One region of the Thalassospira sp. B30-1 genome, then DNA from elsewhere that is predicted to be linked to it. Evidence: predicted binding sites of a transcription regulator. Region 1 holds the regulator's gene; each other region holds the start of a gene.
The links. The regulator PhoB, encoded in region 1, activates phosphate uptake and scavenging genes when phosphate is short. The targets are predictions, from matches to a motif close to TNTCATAAAACTGTCA.
Positions count from the first base shown of each region.

Region 1 (5,772 bases):
TGGCGAAATCCTGCGACAACACAAACGGTGCGCGCAGATTGGCTTCCATATGATAGTCCCAGCCCTCACGCGTGGCGGTGCTGATATCATCATATTCAAAGGTGGATGCATTATTGATCAGCACACCAATCGGGCCAAGTGCAGCCGTTGCTTCGCGTACGACACGGCTGCTGTCTTCTTCCTTGCCAAGATCAGCGGAAATAACGCAGGCGCGACGACCAAGGGACCGGATTTCCTCGGCAAGCTGTTCCGCATCCCTGCGCGAGGAATGGCAATGAAGGGCAACATCATAACCCTGTGTCGCCAGATCAAGCGATAAAGCCCGTCCGATACGCTTGGCAGCCCCGGTTACAAGAGCCGTTTTAGGCATTTTCCCTGTCATCTGGTTTCCATCCCGTTCATCAAGATGCGCCCCTTCCCGGGGAAGGCAGCCCCCTTAAATATCGGCCGCCGTCATTTATGTTTGGTCATTCCGGAACTTACAATCAAACCCGCCAGCCGGTCCATAACCGCATTTATCGTTTCAGGCATGAAGATCAATCATGCCGTAACCAGACTCGCAACATATCCCAGATAAGCCAGAACAAAGACGATCCCGGTGATCCGCGACACTCCGCGCAGGAAATAGCCGACCACCAGCAAAAGAATGGTAACTGCCAGCATGATCCAAAGATCGGATTGCAGAATCTGGTCTGGCACGGCAATCGGCGCAATCAGCGATACACCACCGATGATCACCAGCAGGTTCAAAAGATTGGAACCAACAACATTGCCAAGTGCAACGTCGGAATGCCCGCGGAACGCCGCAACAATCGATGCCGCCAGTTCAGGAAGCGATGTTCCGAATGCGACAAGGGTCAAGCCAATGACGGCTTCGGACACACCGAACTGACGCGCGACAGAAACACCACCATCCACCAGCAGATCCGCCCCATAGGTCAAGGCGACAATCCCGATAACAGTGGCAACAATCGGCTTGAGCCAACCGCTTGGTACTTCGCCGACTTCGTCGACTTCTTCCTCATGCAGGTGGCTGGCATCACCCGGGCTTTTTTTGTCATGCTGATAGGTAAAGTACCAGATCGCTGCCAGAACCAGCAGCATCACCGCCCCAGCCCAGCGTTCGACAACGCCAAACATGCAAAGCCCGATGAACAGAACGGTCCCCAGCAGCATGGTGCCGCCATCGCGCACAACCATGGTCCGCGATGCCGTAATCGGTTTTAGAACCGCTGTTGCGCCGAGGATCAAAAGAATATTGGCAATGTTAGAACCAACCACGTTCCCCATCGCGATGTCGCCCGACCCGGCAAGCGCCGCATTCAGCGACACGACAAATTCGGGGGCCGACGTCCCAGCGGCAACCACGGTCAAACCAACAATGATCTTGGAAACCCCCATCAACAGCGCCAGACCGACAGCACCGCGAACAATGAACTCACCACCGGCAGTCAAAAGCACAAGACCACCGATAATCTGCAAATAGGGGATGAACTGTTCCAATTCCGGCCTGCTCGTTTGGGGAAATTTCTGATTGTTCCATGCCCTTTTACGGGCCAGCGGAACATGGCATTGCGAACGTAGAATAGCAAGCTGCGTCGTCCCGTCGTAATACCATTCGTCACATCGGTGTGATGCGGTTCCCACACTGGCACGCATACCGAAAGCAATCGTCGCGGTCGCCTGCTCTTAAGACGTGTCATCCATCACAGATGCCCTCTCATACGCGAAATTTCCATAGAAATCATAGGGGTATTTCCGCTATCCTGATTTGAACGACTTCCTTTACACGCCTATCTGCGCCGGACGCATAATCCATCATGTCACACAGCGTTCTTTTCGAGCTGTTCCTTGTCCTGACCGCCGCGGTGATTGCCGTCCCGCTGGCACAGAAATTACGTGCGAACTCGATCATCGGTTTCCTGATCGGCGGCTTTTGCATCGGCCCTTTCGGTTTTGGCCTGATCAGTGACCGCGAAGACATTTCAACCGTCGCCGAGCTTGGCATTGTCTTTCTGCTGTTCATGATCGGTCTTGAATTGTCGCGCGAACGCCTGCGCGTGATTGGGGGCCGGTTCGCGACCCTTGGTTTCCTGCAGATCGGCGTCACGATGGCCGTGATGTTCGGTGTATTGCTGCTGATCAATTACGATATGCCCGCCTCCATCGTGATTGCCGGAGCACTGGCCCTGTCATCAACAGCCATTATCCTTAAACAGCTTTCTGATGAACGCCAGTTGCACACACGTTTCGGGCGTGCAGCCCTTGCCATCCTGCTGTTGCAGGACGTTGCGGTTGGTCCCTTCCTGATCATGGTGCAGGCCGCTGGCAATGCCGGGAGCGAAACCAGCCCCTGGATCAGCGCACTAAGCGGTGTGGGGGCGGTTGCTGTATTGTTGCTGACCGGTCGTTATCTCCTGCCGCGACTGTTTCGGTATATTGCGGCTCTTAAAAACCCGGAACTTTTTGCAATCGGGACCCTGTTTGTCGTTCTGGCTGCCAGCACATTGACCGAAGCCGCGGGCCTTTCAATGGCGCTTGGTGCCTTTATCGCCGGGGTAATGTTGGCCGAAACCGAATTCCGCCATCAGATCGAAGCCGACATTTCGCCATTTCGCGGTGTTTTCCTGTCGCTGTTCTTCATGTCTGTGGGAATGTCGGTCAATGCCAATGTGGTCATCGGTCAGGCCGGAACGATCATTTTGTGGCTGATCGGGCTTCTGGTCATAAAGGCAGCGGTTCTTTTCGGATTGTCCCTGCTGATCGGCTTTAACCGTGCATCTTCAATTCGGGTCGCCATGAGCCTGGCCGCCGGTGGTGAATTCGCCTTCGTCATGCTTGCACTGGCATCGCAGAACGGGGCGGTTCCGATTGACATCGCCGTGATGCTGATCCCGGTGGTTGCGATTTCGATGGGTCTGACGCCGACTTTGATTTCGCTCGGCCACCGCATCGAACAGAAGCTTCATCCAAAGGAAACCGATCAGCTAAGCGAGATCTCGGATGAAACCGACGGCATTCAGAAACATGTTCTGGTGATTGGTTGCGGGCGCGTCGGCCGGGTTCTGGCCCGTCTGCTGCGCACCAAGGAAATCCCGTTTATCGTTCTGGAATCCGATGCCCAACAGGTTTCGCGTGGCCGAGCCGAAGGTCTGCCTGTTTATTTTGCCGATGGGTCCCGACCGGAAACATTTCGTGCCGCCCATACCGAACAGGCCCATATTGCCGCCGTTGCCATGGGCAACCCGCACGCAACCGAAAAGACCGTCGCCTTGCTGCGACAGCATTATCCGCATCTGAAAATCTTTGCCCGTGCCCAGGACATCACCCATATCGGTCCGCTGTCACGCAGTGGTGCCGATGCGGCCATCCCCGAGGTACTTGAAACCGGTTTACGCCTGTCCGATCACGTTCTGGCGGCCTGCGATATCCCGCAGGAAGATATCGATATCGAAATAGCCAAGTTCCGGCGTGCCGATATGCTGCTGATGAACGAACTTGCCCCGCGCACCGCGCGCCAAAAAACCGAAGACCAGGCACAAAAAACTGCCAAACCGGCAAAATCCAGGAAAAGCACCTGAAACACAAAGACCCCCATCACGAGAATGGGGGTCTTTCGTTTCGTCTTCCAGAATAACCGCAATCAAGCGGCTTCGACATCCAGTGCATAGCCAGCAGCACGAACCGTGCGGATCACATCGCGCGTTCCCTTGACGTCATTCAATGCCTTGCGCAGACGACGAATGTGAACGTCAACCGTGCGGGTTTCGACATAGATATTCGGCCCCCAAACCGCATTCAGAAGCTGCTCGCGCGAGAAAACCCGCCCCGGATGTTCCAGGAAATAACGCAGCAGACGGAATTCGGTTGGGCCAAGATGGATAGCCTTGCCGTTACGACTGACACGATGGGCGGCCAGATCCATTTCGATATCGGAATAGATCAACTGCCCTTGTGGTTGCGCCGGACCGGATCGACGCAGAAGTGCGCGAATACGGGCCAGCAATTCACCAATCGCAAACGGCTTGGTTACATAATCATCGGCCCCGGTATCAAGGCCGCGGATGCGGTCGCCTTCTTCGCCACGCGCCGTAACCATGATCACCGGCAAATCGCGGCTTTCAGGCTTCCGGCGGATCTGGCGGCAAACCTCGATCCCTGACATCACCGGCAGCATCCAGTCCAGAAGGACCAGATCGACATGGGTTTCGGCCAGAATTTTCAACGCTTCGTCACCGTCCCCGGCTTCGACAACCTGCATCCCCTCGCGTTCGAGGTTGTAGCGCAACATGGTTACGATTGCAGCTTCGTCCTCGACGATAAGAACCGTTGGGTCCATCTTCCTATGCTCCAGTGTCACTCATTCGGTTCTACGACGGCAAAGTTCGCCGCGTCATTTTTTGGCCGAGTATCCATCGGCAGGTCTTCGCCCTTGATCCGGTAATAGATCGTTTCGGCAATGTTGGTCGCATGATCGCCAATACGTTCGATATTCTTGGCGATAAACAGCAGATGGGTCGATGCCGTGATGTTACGCGGATCTTCCATCATATAGGTCAGCAGTTCACGGAACAGGGAATTGTACATATCGTCAACTTCCTGATCGCGCGCCCAGACACGCTGGGCCTTTTCCGCATCACCTTCGATATAGGCATCCAGAACGTCCTTGATGATTTCCTGGCACAGCTTGGCCATGTTCGGGATCACCTGAACCGGGCGGATCGGCGGCACCTGGTTAAGAACCTGCGCACGCTTGGCGATATTTTTCGCCAGATCACCGATACGTTCTAGATCGTTGGACAGTTTAAGCGCGGTCACCACCTGTCGCAGGTCATCTGCCATCGGCTGACGCAGGGCCAGAAGACGTACGGCAAAATCCTGCACTTCCTGTTCCAGCGTATCGATACGGTGATCGGAAAGAATGACCTTCTCGGCCAGTTCAGAATCCCGTTTAACGATCGCACGAATGGCGGAAATCAGCTGACTTTCGGCAAGCCCGCCCATCTGCGAAATGATGTTGTTCAGACGGGTCAGTTCTTCGTCAAACGAACTGACGATATGATGTTTCTCATCGACCATCGAAAATACTCCTGCCCGGACTTAACCGAAGCGACCCGTAATGTATCCCTTGGTGCGCTCGTCCTTGGGATTGGTGAAAATCTGATCGGTTTCGCCCACTTCGACCAGCTTGCCGAGATGGAAAAACGCCGTGCGCTGCGACACGCGGGCAGCCTGCTGCATGGAGTGCGTCACGATCACAATGGTGTAGTTCGAACGAAGCTCGTCGATCAGTTCCTCGACCTTTGCGGTTGCAATCGGGTCAAGTGCCGAACACGGTTCATCCATCAGGATGACTTCGGGGCTGACGGCAACCGCACGTGCAATGCAAAGACGCTGCTGCTGCCCACCAGAAAGACCGGTTGCCGGTTCCGGCAGACGGTCTTTGACTTCTTTCAGTAGACCCGCCCGTTCAAGCGAGGTCATGACGATTTCATCGAGCTCGTCGCGCGAATTCACCAGACCGTGAATACGTGGGCCATAGGCCACGTTGTCATAAATCGACTTCGGGAACGGGTTCGGTTTCTGGAACACCATGCCAATGCGCGCGCGCAACTGAACAACGTCGATTGCCTTGTCATAGATATCACGGTCATCAAGCGTTACCTTGCCCTTGATCGTGACACCGTCAATCGTGTCATTCATGCGGTTCATGCACCGCAGGAAGGTTGATTTGCCGCAGCCCGACGGGCCGATAAGTGCTGTGACCTGACG
Region 1 is NZ_CP065232.1:4,037,379-4,043,150, forward strand. It holds gene IT971_RS18955 (SDR family oxidoreductase) at 1-382, opposite strand, end outside; gene IT971_RS18960 (calcium/sodium antiporter) at 541-1,503, opposite strand; gene IT971_RS18965 (cation:proton antiporter) at 1,821-3,581, shown strand; gene phoB (phosphate regulon transcriptional regulator PhoB) at 3,644-4,339, opposite strand; gene phoU (phosphate signaling complex protein PhoU) at 4,357-5,079, opposite strand; gene pstB (phosphate ABC transporter ATP-binding protein PstB) at 5,101-5,772, opposite strand, start outside.

Region 2 (5,772 bases), 1.3 Mb from region 1:
GCAATCGAGTCACGGGTCAAACCAGCCTGCGGACCGGTCATTACCCGGTTTTCACCCAAAAGCTGGTTCAGAAGGGTTGATTTACCCACATTTGGACGGCCGACAATCGCAAGCTGGATTTTCGAATTGTCCTTGCGAACAACTTCTTCCTCGCCTTCATCGTCTTCGTCATATTCGATTTCAAAGGACGGGAAAGAACCATCGTCCTCGTCCATCTCGTCATCTTCGAAATCGTCATCGATGGCAGCAATATCGCCTTCCTTGCGCGCCTTGCGCTGCTTGTCGCGATATTCTTCCCAATGGGGGCGCATGATATCTATCAGCAATTCCATGCCAAGGCCATGCTCGGCTGAAATCGGCGCAACATCGCCAAGACCAAGGCCATAAGCCTCGTACAGACCTGCATCCTGATCCCTGCCCTCGTGCTTGTTGGCAATCACATAAACCGGCTTCTTGCGTTTGCGCAGCCAATCGGCAAAGTGATTGTCAAGCGGGGTCAGGCCCGCACGTGCATCGATCAGGAAAAACGCAATATCACATTCTTCAAAGGCCATTTCGCTTTGCTGGCGCATTTTGCCTTCGATTGAATCGTCAAATGCCTCTTCCAGACCGGCGGTATCGATAATATCGAAACCCATATGGCCAAGACGCGCCCTGCCATAACGGCGATCACGTGTGACGCCCGGCTGGTCATCAACCAGCGCCAGCTTCTTGCCGACCAGACGGTTAAACAAGGTCGACTTCCCGACATTGGGGCGACCGATAATGGCTACTTTCAGCGACATCTGACTTTCAGACTCATTGTTATAAAACGGCGATGTGCGCCGAGGGGCAGTTTACCCCGTTCCGGCGCACGCGCATATCAGGCAAAAGATCGGATCTTTCGCAAAAACTGTGTTCTACCTGTTAGCGATACGCGATTAGATCGGCATCCGCAGTCAGGAAGTAAAGACTGTCACCCGCAACAGAAGGCGGCAAGGTGATCGGGCCGGAAACTTCATCCTTGCCAATGATCTCGCCACTATACGGGGAAACAGTCATGATTTCGCCCTGCTCGTTTCCAACGATCAACCGGTCACCAACCAGAACCGGACCGGTCCATACCATCGGGCCTTCCTGATCTTCGGGATCGACAAAACGCGGCAAAGCAGTCACCCATTTAACCTGTCCGGTGTCTCGACGCAAGGCTATCAGGTCATTTGTGTTGGTAAGGATGAAAACATAATCGCCCGCAACCCACGGCGACTGGATGCCTCCGGCTTCCAGTTCCCAGACGCGGTACCCGGTGCGAAGGTCAATCGCAACCGTCAAACCGGCATTACTGGTGGCGATCACCAGATTATTGTCAATAACCGGAAGACCGCGAATATCGGCAATCGCCGAAACCGCATCGGTGCGACCCGCCGATGCCAGCGCATCGGACCAGATCACCTGACCGTTTTCAACACGAAGCGCGTACATTTCACCGGTCGTGTAAGCCGAAATAACAACCCCTTGATCAACCGCCGGGCTTGCTCCACCGATAAAGGAAGCACCTTCAGATGCACCGCGATGGCTCCAAAGTGTCTCGCCGGTCATTGCGTTCAGTGCGACAGTCTGGTTATCAACCGTCACAACGAACACGCGCCCGCCACGAACCGTCGGCGCGCCGCGCATCGGGGCGGTTACCTGTGAGCGCCACATCACGGTTGCACTGGGAGCATCAATCGCAATTACTTCTGCAAAGCCGGTGGTTGCATAAAGAATACCATTCTCATAGGCCAGACCGCCCCCCAGAAGCGTGCTGTCTTCGTCCTCGTCCTTCGCCAGTTCAAGCGACCAGATACGTTTGCCCGATTTGGCACTGAACGCACGAACGACGGCGTCGGCATCAATGGTAAACACCACACCCCGCGCCACAATCGCCTGATTGAGCAGAAGATTGTCATCCATCGATCCTTCGCCGATACCAACAGACCAATCCTGACGCAGCACATCGTTGTCCAGACCAACATGATGCAGGGCATGACTTGGCAGACCACCGTTCTGCGGCCAGTCTTCCATTGGCTCCGGTTCCGGCAGGATCACGCGTTGATCGCTCAATTCGGCATCCGGCTGAACCGTGCTTTCAAGTGATAGAACCGCAAGGCGTTCACCGGGAAGCGGCGGATCTTCGGATTCTCCAAGCCAGCTTGAGCATGCCGAAACGGCAACCGACATGCCCATGACGCACAAAAGGGATTTAATGTTGCGTGGTCTCAAAACCATATCCTCTGATCCAGTCCCTGTGAACAGGTTGCCTGTGCCATTCCCGCCAATCAGGCGCCAACGGCTTTCAGAATTTCACTTGCGCGGGCGCGCATGCCTGACGGTGCTTCGCTGTCATCGGCAATCTCGGTCAGCAGCGGCTTTGCTGCCTCTACCTCGCCTGCTGCGATATGAAGCATCGCGATCATTTCACGTGCCGAGTAGTACCAGGGATTTTCAGGCACAGCGATCGGTTCCAAACGCGAAACCAAATCCTTGGCATTTGATGCGTCGGCGTTGTTCATCGCAATCTGAACCACGGCAAGATCGCGATAGATCTTTTCGACGTCGCTGTTACCCGCAATTGCCTCAAGCTCGGCGACCGCGGAATCTTTCGCCCCGGCGCGAAGATAAATTGCCGCCTTCTGGAAATGACCAAGGGCGACAAAACCGGCATCGCCATCGGCAATGATCGCATCAAGCGCACCCAGTGCCGCATCCTGCTTTTCTTCACCAGCCTGTGCCAGTTCAATGGCATTTGCCATGCGCGTGCCGTTTTCGATGCGCGAATTTTCCTCGTAGCTTTTCCAGCCTTCACGTCCGGCAACACCCAGCACGATCACGGCCGCCACACCCACGATGTATTTGCCGTATTTGCGCCACAGCGCTTCATTGCGCTCGCGCTTGAGGTCTTCTTCGACTTCCTGGAAAATATCAACCACGAAAACCGCTCCAATCCGATCAAAAGAAAGCGGGCAACCTGCCCGCTTGTCAGAATTAATTCCGGCAAGGATTTAACGCGCCAGTACGCAAGGGGTCAAGTCCGCTGCACATCAGGAGCCGCCAATATCGCAATTAAATCCCGCAATGCTGTATTTCACGCGCAAAACTGCCACCCATCACGTTGTTTTTGATCCAGTGAACAACCATCAAAGGAAAGAATTGCCGCCTGCGATGCAGGATCAGACCTTAACCCGAACGAAAATCTGCCGCCAAAATCATAATCTGCCGTCCGGTTAATTGCCAAACCCGGCTGAAATGTGGCCAATCCGTCCCAACATCAAAAACAGTATCTGCTTCACCCAAAACGGCACATGGATTGCATTTGTAAATTCGGGAAACGGAATTTTAATCGCTGCCGGGCAAATACTGACCGGTCGATGCACGGAGATCAGGATGAAAAGCTTGCACAAGGCCCAAAGCCGACAAGAGGCGAAACGAATAATCCGTCAGCGCGTTCTGGCTGGATTATTCGCAACGCTGCTTGGTGCCGGGGTCTCAGGCTGCGATACCACCGCATCCGACATTGCAGGTACACACATCTTCACCGGTGTTGAATGGTATATCGCGCTCGACGTTGTCAGCATCATCAACACCGACAAAACCCTGATTGACCACGTCGTTTCCCTTTCGACTGGCCGCGATTGTTCGACCATCCGCAAGATCGATGGCAAATCATACTGCAAAAAGGACCCGGTCCCGGAACCGCCACTTTATTGCTATCGCACCTTGGCCGCCGTCAGCTGCTATCGCACACCCGATCCTTATAACACCGGTGCACAAACCGTTGACTGGCCGCCAACACGCTCACGCAGCCTGTAATCACCTCAACCAACTGAAATCACACATATATTTGTAAAAATTTTCATATCCCGGCCCTTTCAAACTTGAGGCTGCGGATAAACCGCGCTACCGTGTCATCAGAGCGTCATAAACGCCCTACCCCGGCCTTTTGAAATTACGTCCGGAGAAAGACATGGGTACATTGTTCAATCTGGCTCAGTACCGCAAAGCCAAAAGCGTTGTGCATTTCGACCGGACTGAATTGATGCAGCTCATGAACACCTATTCCAGACAAGTCGCAAGTGGCGCATGGCGCGACTATGCCATTGATCATCTTGATGGCATGGCCATGTTCTCCATCTTCCGCTCCTCACACGAAACAGCCATCTTCACCGTCATCAAACTTGGTGCGGATCACAAGAATGCCGGGCATTTCGTAGCACTTCACAGCGGTGAAAAAATAAAACAAAGCTCGGAAATCCAGAACGTTCTTGATGCCGTTGAAAAACGTGCACGCAAAGTCGTCCCGCTGTTCAAATCCCGTTAAAGATCGGTTTCGCCTTTTGCCCCTTTCCATACTTGCTTTCTTCTCGCCCAATCGCGGCAATCGCACCATCCTGTGTGGTTTTCTTGTTCTGGCGGCATATACGTTTCATGCTCCACCGGCACAGGCCGACTACACCAGTGGTTACAAGGCCTATCAGGCGGGGAATTATGAAATGGCCCGCGCACAGTGGCGCGTTGCCGCACAGGAAGACGATCCACGTGCGCAATATGCGCTTGGCCTGCTTTACTATCGCGGTCTTGCCGGACCACAGGACTACCGACAGGCGGCAGATTGGTTTGCCCTTGCAGCACGCTCTAATCATGCAAATGCAATCTATTACCTTGGGCTGATGTATTTCAATGGCTGGGGGCTACGCTATGACCAGTTCCGCGCCACAGAATTCTTTAAACGCGCTCTTCATGCCAACGGGAACAATACCGATGCCGCCTTTCTGATTGGCGAACAGTATTTTCACGGGCGTGGAGCGGAACAAAACTATGTTGAAGCCGCCCATTACTACAGGATCGCCGCCGAAAAAGGCATGCATGCCGCCCAATTCATGCTCGGCGCGATGCTGGAACGCGGCTGGGGTATAGAACAGGATTATGCAGATGCCTATTACTGGCTGCGCCGTTCAGCCCTTGGCCCACGCCCCCTGCCTCCCGGTGTCGAACTTGAAATGGATCCGGCAACGGCAATTACCAATCTTGAACCAAAGCTGCGCCTTGAAGAAATCAGACGTGTTGACAAAAGGCTACAGGAATTGGCTGTTCCCTGAACCAGAACACAAAAGGCCACCCGAAGGCGGCCTTTTGCATGATATTCGTTCCTCAAACGGGATCAGGAAAATGCTTCGTCCCAAGTACCGCGCGTTGCGGCTTTTGAATATTCCGTCGCGCGGTTTTCAAAGAAGTTGGTGTGCTCAACCGCATTCAGCATCGCATCCATCCAAGGCAACGGGTTCTGTTCAATCCCGTATTGCTCCTCAAGACCAAGCTGGCTAAGGCGACGATCAGCGATATAGCGGATGTATTTCTTGATATCTTCCGCTGTCAGGCCCTGCACCGCACCGGCTTCGAAGGACAGATCGATAAACGCATCTTCGTGACTGACGATGGTTTTGCAGGCCTCGATCAGGTCGCTGCGCATTTCGTCATCCCAGATTTCCGGGTTCTCTTTGCAGAATGTCCTAAACAGGCGGATGATGCTTTCGCAATGCAGGCTTTCATCGCGCACAGACCATGTCACGATCTGCCCCATGCCCTTCATCTTGTTAAAGCGAGGGAAATTCATCAGCATCGCAAATGAGGCAAACAGCTGCAAACCCTCGGTAAAGGCGCCAAACACCGCCAGCGTTTTGGCGATGTTCCGTTTACCCTGTGTGGTCAGACGCAGGTCACCATGCTCGTCGGTATACTCGTCTTCCGGACCAATGC
Region 2 is NZ_CP065232.1:2,708,694-2,714,465, forward strand. It holds gene der (ribosome biogenesis GTPase Der) at 1-785, opposite strand, end outside; gene IT971_RS13070 (PQQ-like beta-propeller repeat protein) at 907-2,247, opposite strand; gene IT971_RS13075 (tetratricopeptide repeat protein) at 2,298-2,948, opposite strand; gene IT971_RS13080 (hypothetical protein) at 3,403-3,828, shown strand; gene IT971_RS13085 (DUF2794 domain-containing protein) at 3,983-4,336, shown strand; gene IT971_RS13090 (tetratricopeptide repeat protein) at 4,353-5,114, shown strand; gene IT971_RS13095 (ribonucleotide-diphosphate reductase subunit beta) at 5,177-5,772, opposite strand, start outside.
Region 2: the regulator PhoB is predicted to act here: its motif matches at 3,922-3,937, upstream of IT971_RS13085 (DUF2794 domain-containing protein).

Region 3 (5,772 bases), 1.7 Mb from region 1:
CGGTCAAATTCTTGAAGGGACCGGCCAGAAGATCGGCCAAAGCGGCAAACACCGCCAACACGGCAACAACCCCGACCAGAAAGATCAGAAAAACCATGGATGGCGATGCATAGTCGGACCACAGCACCGGATGAGACAACAGCATTCGCATGCCGGATGGCAACATGATTTCAACGCGAGCCTCAAGTCCCTGACGCGCTATTTCGCGCGATAGGCCGGCAAAAAACAGACTGGGATTTTCGGCGGTTTCAATCAGGTGGCGCTGTTCCGCGCCAAGACGCCCGCGCCGAAAATGGACCTTTACCGATGTCGGCCAGCCCGTATCGGCCAGACGTGCGGGCATTGCGATATGTTGTGCCGGGCGCGAAAACAGAAGAATGGTACCGATATCGTCAGATGGCAGAACACGAACAGAAAGCCCATCACGCGCGGCTATATCAACGATATTTCCCTGTAACTCCGGACTTTCGGCAATCAGGATCAATTCGCGAATGGTAAAGCCCAGAGTATAGGCTCGGCTGATCCGCTCGCTCCGTTCGATGATGTATTTCGATGCGATTGAACTGATGCCCGCGATGATGACACCGCCGACCATCATGATCATAAAGATGCGTCCGCCCAGCGTGCGGGGCTTGAACCGCCGCATATATTCGGAAAACGCACCAATCTGATCTGTCATGGATCGAATTCCTAGACGGTCCTCGTATCGGCACAGAACTGATAGCCGATCCCGCGCACCGTTTTAATCAGTTTGGGGTTTTTGGCATCTTTTTCAATTTTCCGGCGCAGGCGACTGATCTGGATATCGATACTGCGGTCAAACGGGATAGAGCTTTGCCCGCGTACTATATCAACAAGCTGTTCACGCGAAAGCGCACGCTTGTTATGCTTGACCAGCGCCAGCAACAGCGAAAATTCCCCGGTCGACAAATGCACCGCCACATCATCAATATCGCGCAATTCACGTGATCCGATATCGAGCGTCCAGTCGGCAAACAGGATTTTCTGGGTTTTGGTTTCTTCGTGATGGACCTGTGTCACGGTACCAGTTTCAAAACGGCGGAAAACGGCACGAATACGGGCCAGCAATTCACGCGGATTGAACGGCTTGGTCAGATAGTCATCTGCACCCAGTTCAAGACCAAGAATACGATCTGTATCCTCGCCCACCGCAGTCAGCATGACAATCGGCACCTTGGAATTGCGGCGCACATCACGGCAGAGCGCAAAACCATCCTCGCCGGGCAACATGATATCAAGGATCACCAGATCGATATTCCAGTCACGAAGCGCACGATGCATCTCCGCCCCGTCGGAAACGGTGGTGATACGAAACCCGTGCTGGAGCAGGAATTTTTTCAGGAGCTTCTGGATTTCCTGATCGTCATCGACAACCAGAATATGGGGTTCACGTCGCGTACTCAGTCTCCGCCTCCCTTCGGTCGACAAGCCCGGAACCGGACCGTGGCGCGGAGTTTAGTGCATAACGTTACAGGATTGAACCATTTTACCAAGCACCGGACATAATTGAAAAAGCCGAGGACAAAATCCCCGGCTTTTCAGGTGAAATCTCTTTATATACAGCAGCTTAAAAACCTATTTCAGGTCATAAACTTTTGTACTGCCCGATACTTCGCTTGCCACGATCAGCATGGCATTGCCGGTGGGGCTATCCTTTGCTTCGACAAACAGCATACCTTCCGGGGCAAGTTCACCTGCGGTGTCTGCTTCCGGATTGCCGGAAAAACGACGATCTGAATGATAGGTGACAAATTGCGGATTAGTCGGATTGGTCAGATCATAGACCATAAATCCGCCCTGACGTTCCAGACCGATAAAGGCATAAGGTGTGCCATTAACGTAGCCGGTTGCCAGACCTTCGGGTTCCGGACCCTTGTCATCCGAACGGTTATCGCGGCTATAGTTTTCAGTGTTCGATGCGTTGAAAACTCTCTCGTAATTGGCCGCCATGAACTGTTCGAACTTGTCGCCACTGTCAAAGACCATGTCGCCATTCGCATTCAGGACCGAAAACGAACGTGCCCCATAGCTGTAGATCACATCGAAATCGCCATCACCATCCGTATCGCCCTGCGCAGTGGTCGTTTTCAAGCGACCGAGGTTTTCATCTTTTTGCAGGGTTGCGGCATTCGGGAAGGCGACCGGATCAAGGGTCAGTTTTCCGACGCGGGTTTCTTCGCTGTAGCCGTCATAGTCGCGTGAGTCGCCTTCGTTTGCCGTCAGGACCCAGGTTTTGCCGCCGATTTCGATAGCATCGATCGTGTCTGGCATATACATGCCCATCACAGGCCATGTACGGATGTTGATTTTGCCGTCCTTGTCGCTGGCATCAAATGCGTTGACCGAATGGTCCTTGAAACCAAGACCGGCAACCCGGACAACGTTTGCGGTTTCAATATCAATGATCGCCACCGCATTGTTTTCCTGAAGTGAAACATAAGCCGTTTTGCTGTCTTTCGAGACGGCGATATATTCCGGCTCGACATCCTGTGCCACAGTCGACGTTCCCGGGTTTGATGTCCGCATGCCATAAGGCAGGTCCACATCATTCAGGAAGCCAAAGTTTACCGTGCGAACATCGGCATCTGACAGATCGGTGAGATTTCCCGATACCGGGATAATCGAAACACTGCCTTCCGGGTCGTTGTCAAATGCATCGTTCGGCTCGCCTTCGTTCGCGACCAGAACGTGCTTGCCATCCGGAGTAAATTTGATCATGTCGGGCAATGCACCGACAGTTACAGCCGCAATGAAATCACCATCCGTGTTAAAGAACACGGCCTTGCCCGGTGCCTGTTTGTCGTCATTCTCGACAGCCGCTGCGACAATATTGCCATGAACGGCAACGCTGTTTGCCGCCTTACCCCATGTCGAAAGCTTGACCGAACCGATTTTTGCAAGTGTTTCAGGGTCCGACATATCAAGAATATCAATCGACTTGTCGCCACCATTGACCACGAATATGCGTTTGGTCACCGGGTCAAAAGCCGGAATTTCCGCGGCCCCTTCGTCAAACATGCCGGTGCGATAGTCGCCCATCGGCACGATTGAAAGCGGCTTGGCGGCAGGCGACGCCGTATCAACGGCCATTACCATGTTTTTTGACGTTGTCGTGGTGCCGCAGGCACCGAGCATAACCGAAAATGCCACCGTGGCCATCAAAGAATAACGCATATTTCCCCCTGAAAACTGGATGAACCGTGGCAGACAAACTGCGGACAATGCGTAACGGTTTAATGACCTGACGATGACAGTTTCATAAATATCTTCGGGGTGTTGATGCTCCAAACAACGACTTCTGACGTAAGGAGGAAAAGGTTCACAAGGTTCGAACAGGAACAACAAAATGGCCCCAATGAATATTGCCGTGATCGGTGCGGGAATGGCCGGCCTTCGGGCGGCGGCCACACTTCATGCAGTCGGCTTTTGCGTAACGGTTTTTGAAAAAAGCCGTGGTGCCGGAGGGCGACTTGCAACACGTCGTACCGAATTGGGCAATTTCAATCATGGCGCCCAATATGTCACGGCGCTGCATCCGGAATTTCAATCATTCCTGCAACAGGCCGAACATCAAAAATCCGTTCGGAAATGGCAACCACATCTCCTTCGTGGTGAAAACGCAACCGCAGGGGCACCGGCATCGGCTTTGAAACGTACAAATACGGCCGCAGATATCTGGTATCAGGGGTCACCGCAAATGAACAAACTGATCACCCCGCTGCTTGATCCGTTTGAAATCCGCAAAGAACACCGTATTACCTGTATCGAAACCGCCGGACCACGCAGCTTTATCCTGCATGACGATCTGGATGGTGAATTCGGGCCATTTGACGGTGTGATTGTTACCGCCCCTGCCCCGCAAACCGCAGAGCTTCTGCAACCACTTGCCCCAAGATTTGATCCCATTGCGGATGTGGAAATGGCACCGTGCTGGGCAGCAATGATTGCATTTGCCAAACCGTTGCCCACGGCATTTGATGCCATGATCCATCCCGATCCTGCGATCAGCTGGGCGGCACGCAATGGCGATCACCGTGATCTGATCCATCGACCTTCACCTGATCTTTGGGTTCTGCACGCAAGTCCGGAATGGTCACGTGATCACCTGGAAGAAGACAAGGAACGCATCGCATTCCTTCTGCTTGAAAAACTGCATAAAGCTAGCGGTGCAAAACTTCCCGATGTGGTGTCCGTAAACACGCATCGCTGGCGATATGCCCGCACGATCAAATCGCTTGGAAAAAGTCATCTTAGCGGCATGAACGGGCGCGTCATTGCCGCGGGCGATTGGTGTCTTGGTGCAAGGGTGGAAGCCGCATGGCGCAGCGGAAAATGCGCGGCCCATGCCATGATCGAGACACTGATCGGGTAATTTGGGATGCGCCGAAATGCCAATGGTCAAAGGCCGACAAAATCAGACCTGCCACACAAAACCTGCCTGACCTGTAATCGACCGTTTGCCTGGAGGCGCAAATGGCGTAATTGCTGGGACGATGTCAAATATTGCTCTGCCCGTTGTCGGGATCATCGAGCAAATATCAGGGGCGGTGCCAGTCAGGCTGACACCGCCCCATAAATCCACAGATTTGTCGGATCAAAATTAACCCCGAAGGGCATGCAACTGATGGATCAGACCGGCGGTTGAAGCGTCACGGCTATCGGCAGTTTCATTCCCCTGAACCATTGGCAGCAATTCCTTGGCAAGCTGTTTGCCAAGCTCAACACCCCACTGGTCATAGGAATTGACGTTCCAGATAATCCCCTGAACAAAGATTTTATGTTCATACATTGCAACCAGACGTCCCAGCGTAAAGGGATCAAGCTGCTTGTAAAGGATCATTGTGCTGGGTTTGTTCCCGGCAAAGATCTTTTGCGGTGCCAGCACATCAATCTCGGCCGGGGTCAGATTGCCACCGGCAAGTTCGTCACGTACTTCGGCCTCGGTCTTGCCGCGCATCAGGGCTTCGGCCTGTGCAAAGCAATTCGCCACCAACTTGTCATGATGGTTTGCCAATGGATTCAGGGCATTCGCCGCAACGATGAAATCAACCGGGATCAGTTCCGTGCCCTGATGGATCAGCTGATAAAAGGCATGCTGGCCATTGGTACCCGGTTCACCCCAGATGATCGGGCCGGTTTCGTAATAGATCGGCTTGCCATCGCGGGTAACCGACTTGCCATTACTTTCCATATCGGCCTGCTGCAAATAGGCTGGCAGGCGTGAAAGATGCTGGTCATAAGGCAGGATTGCCTGACTGGAGGCTCCCAGAACATTGCGATACCAGACGCCGATCAATGCCAGCGTCACTGGAATATTCCGGTCAAGCGGGGCTGAACGAAAATGATTATCCATCGCCTGCGCACCGCGCAGCAATTCTTCGAATTTCTCGTAACCAACCGCCAGAATGATCGGCAAGCCGATAGCCGACCAAAGGCTGTACCGCCCACCGACCCAGTCCCAGAAACCGAACGCATTGTTTGTATCAATACCGAATTCAGCAACCTTGTCCAAGGCAGTCGATACCGCGACAAAATGCTTGGCAACCGCGCCCTCGTCTTTCAGCAAACCAACAAGCCAGTCGCGCGCCGAATAGGCATTGGTCAGGGTTTCGTCGGTTGTGAAGGTCTTGGATGCAATGATGAAAAGCGTCGTTTCCGCATCAAGGTCTTTGAGCGTATCAACGATATGCGCGCCATCGACGTTGGAAACGAAATGGCAGCGAATACCGTCGATATGATACGGACGGAGTG
Region 3 is NZ_CP065232.1:2,335,716-2,341,487, forward strand. It holds gene IT971_RS11355 (ATP-binding protein) at 1-679, opposite strand, end outside; gene IT971_RS11360 (response regulator) at 691-1,449, opposite strand; gene IT971_RS11365 (choice-of-anchor I family protein) at 1,597-3,195, opposite strand; gene IT971_RS11370 (NAD(P)/FAD-dependent oxidoreductase) at 3,368-4,393, shown strand; gene IT971_RS11375 (DUF2256 domain-containing protein) at 4,400-4,597, shown strand; gene pgi (glucose-6-phosphate isomerase) at 4,622-5,772, opposite strand, start outside.
Region 3: the regulator PhoB is predicted to act here: its motif matches at 3,270-3,285, upstream of IT971_RS11365 (choice-of-anchor I family protein).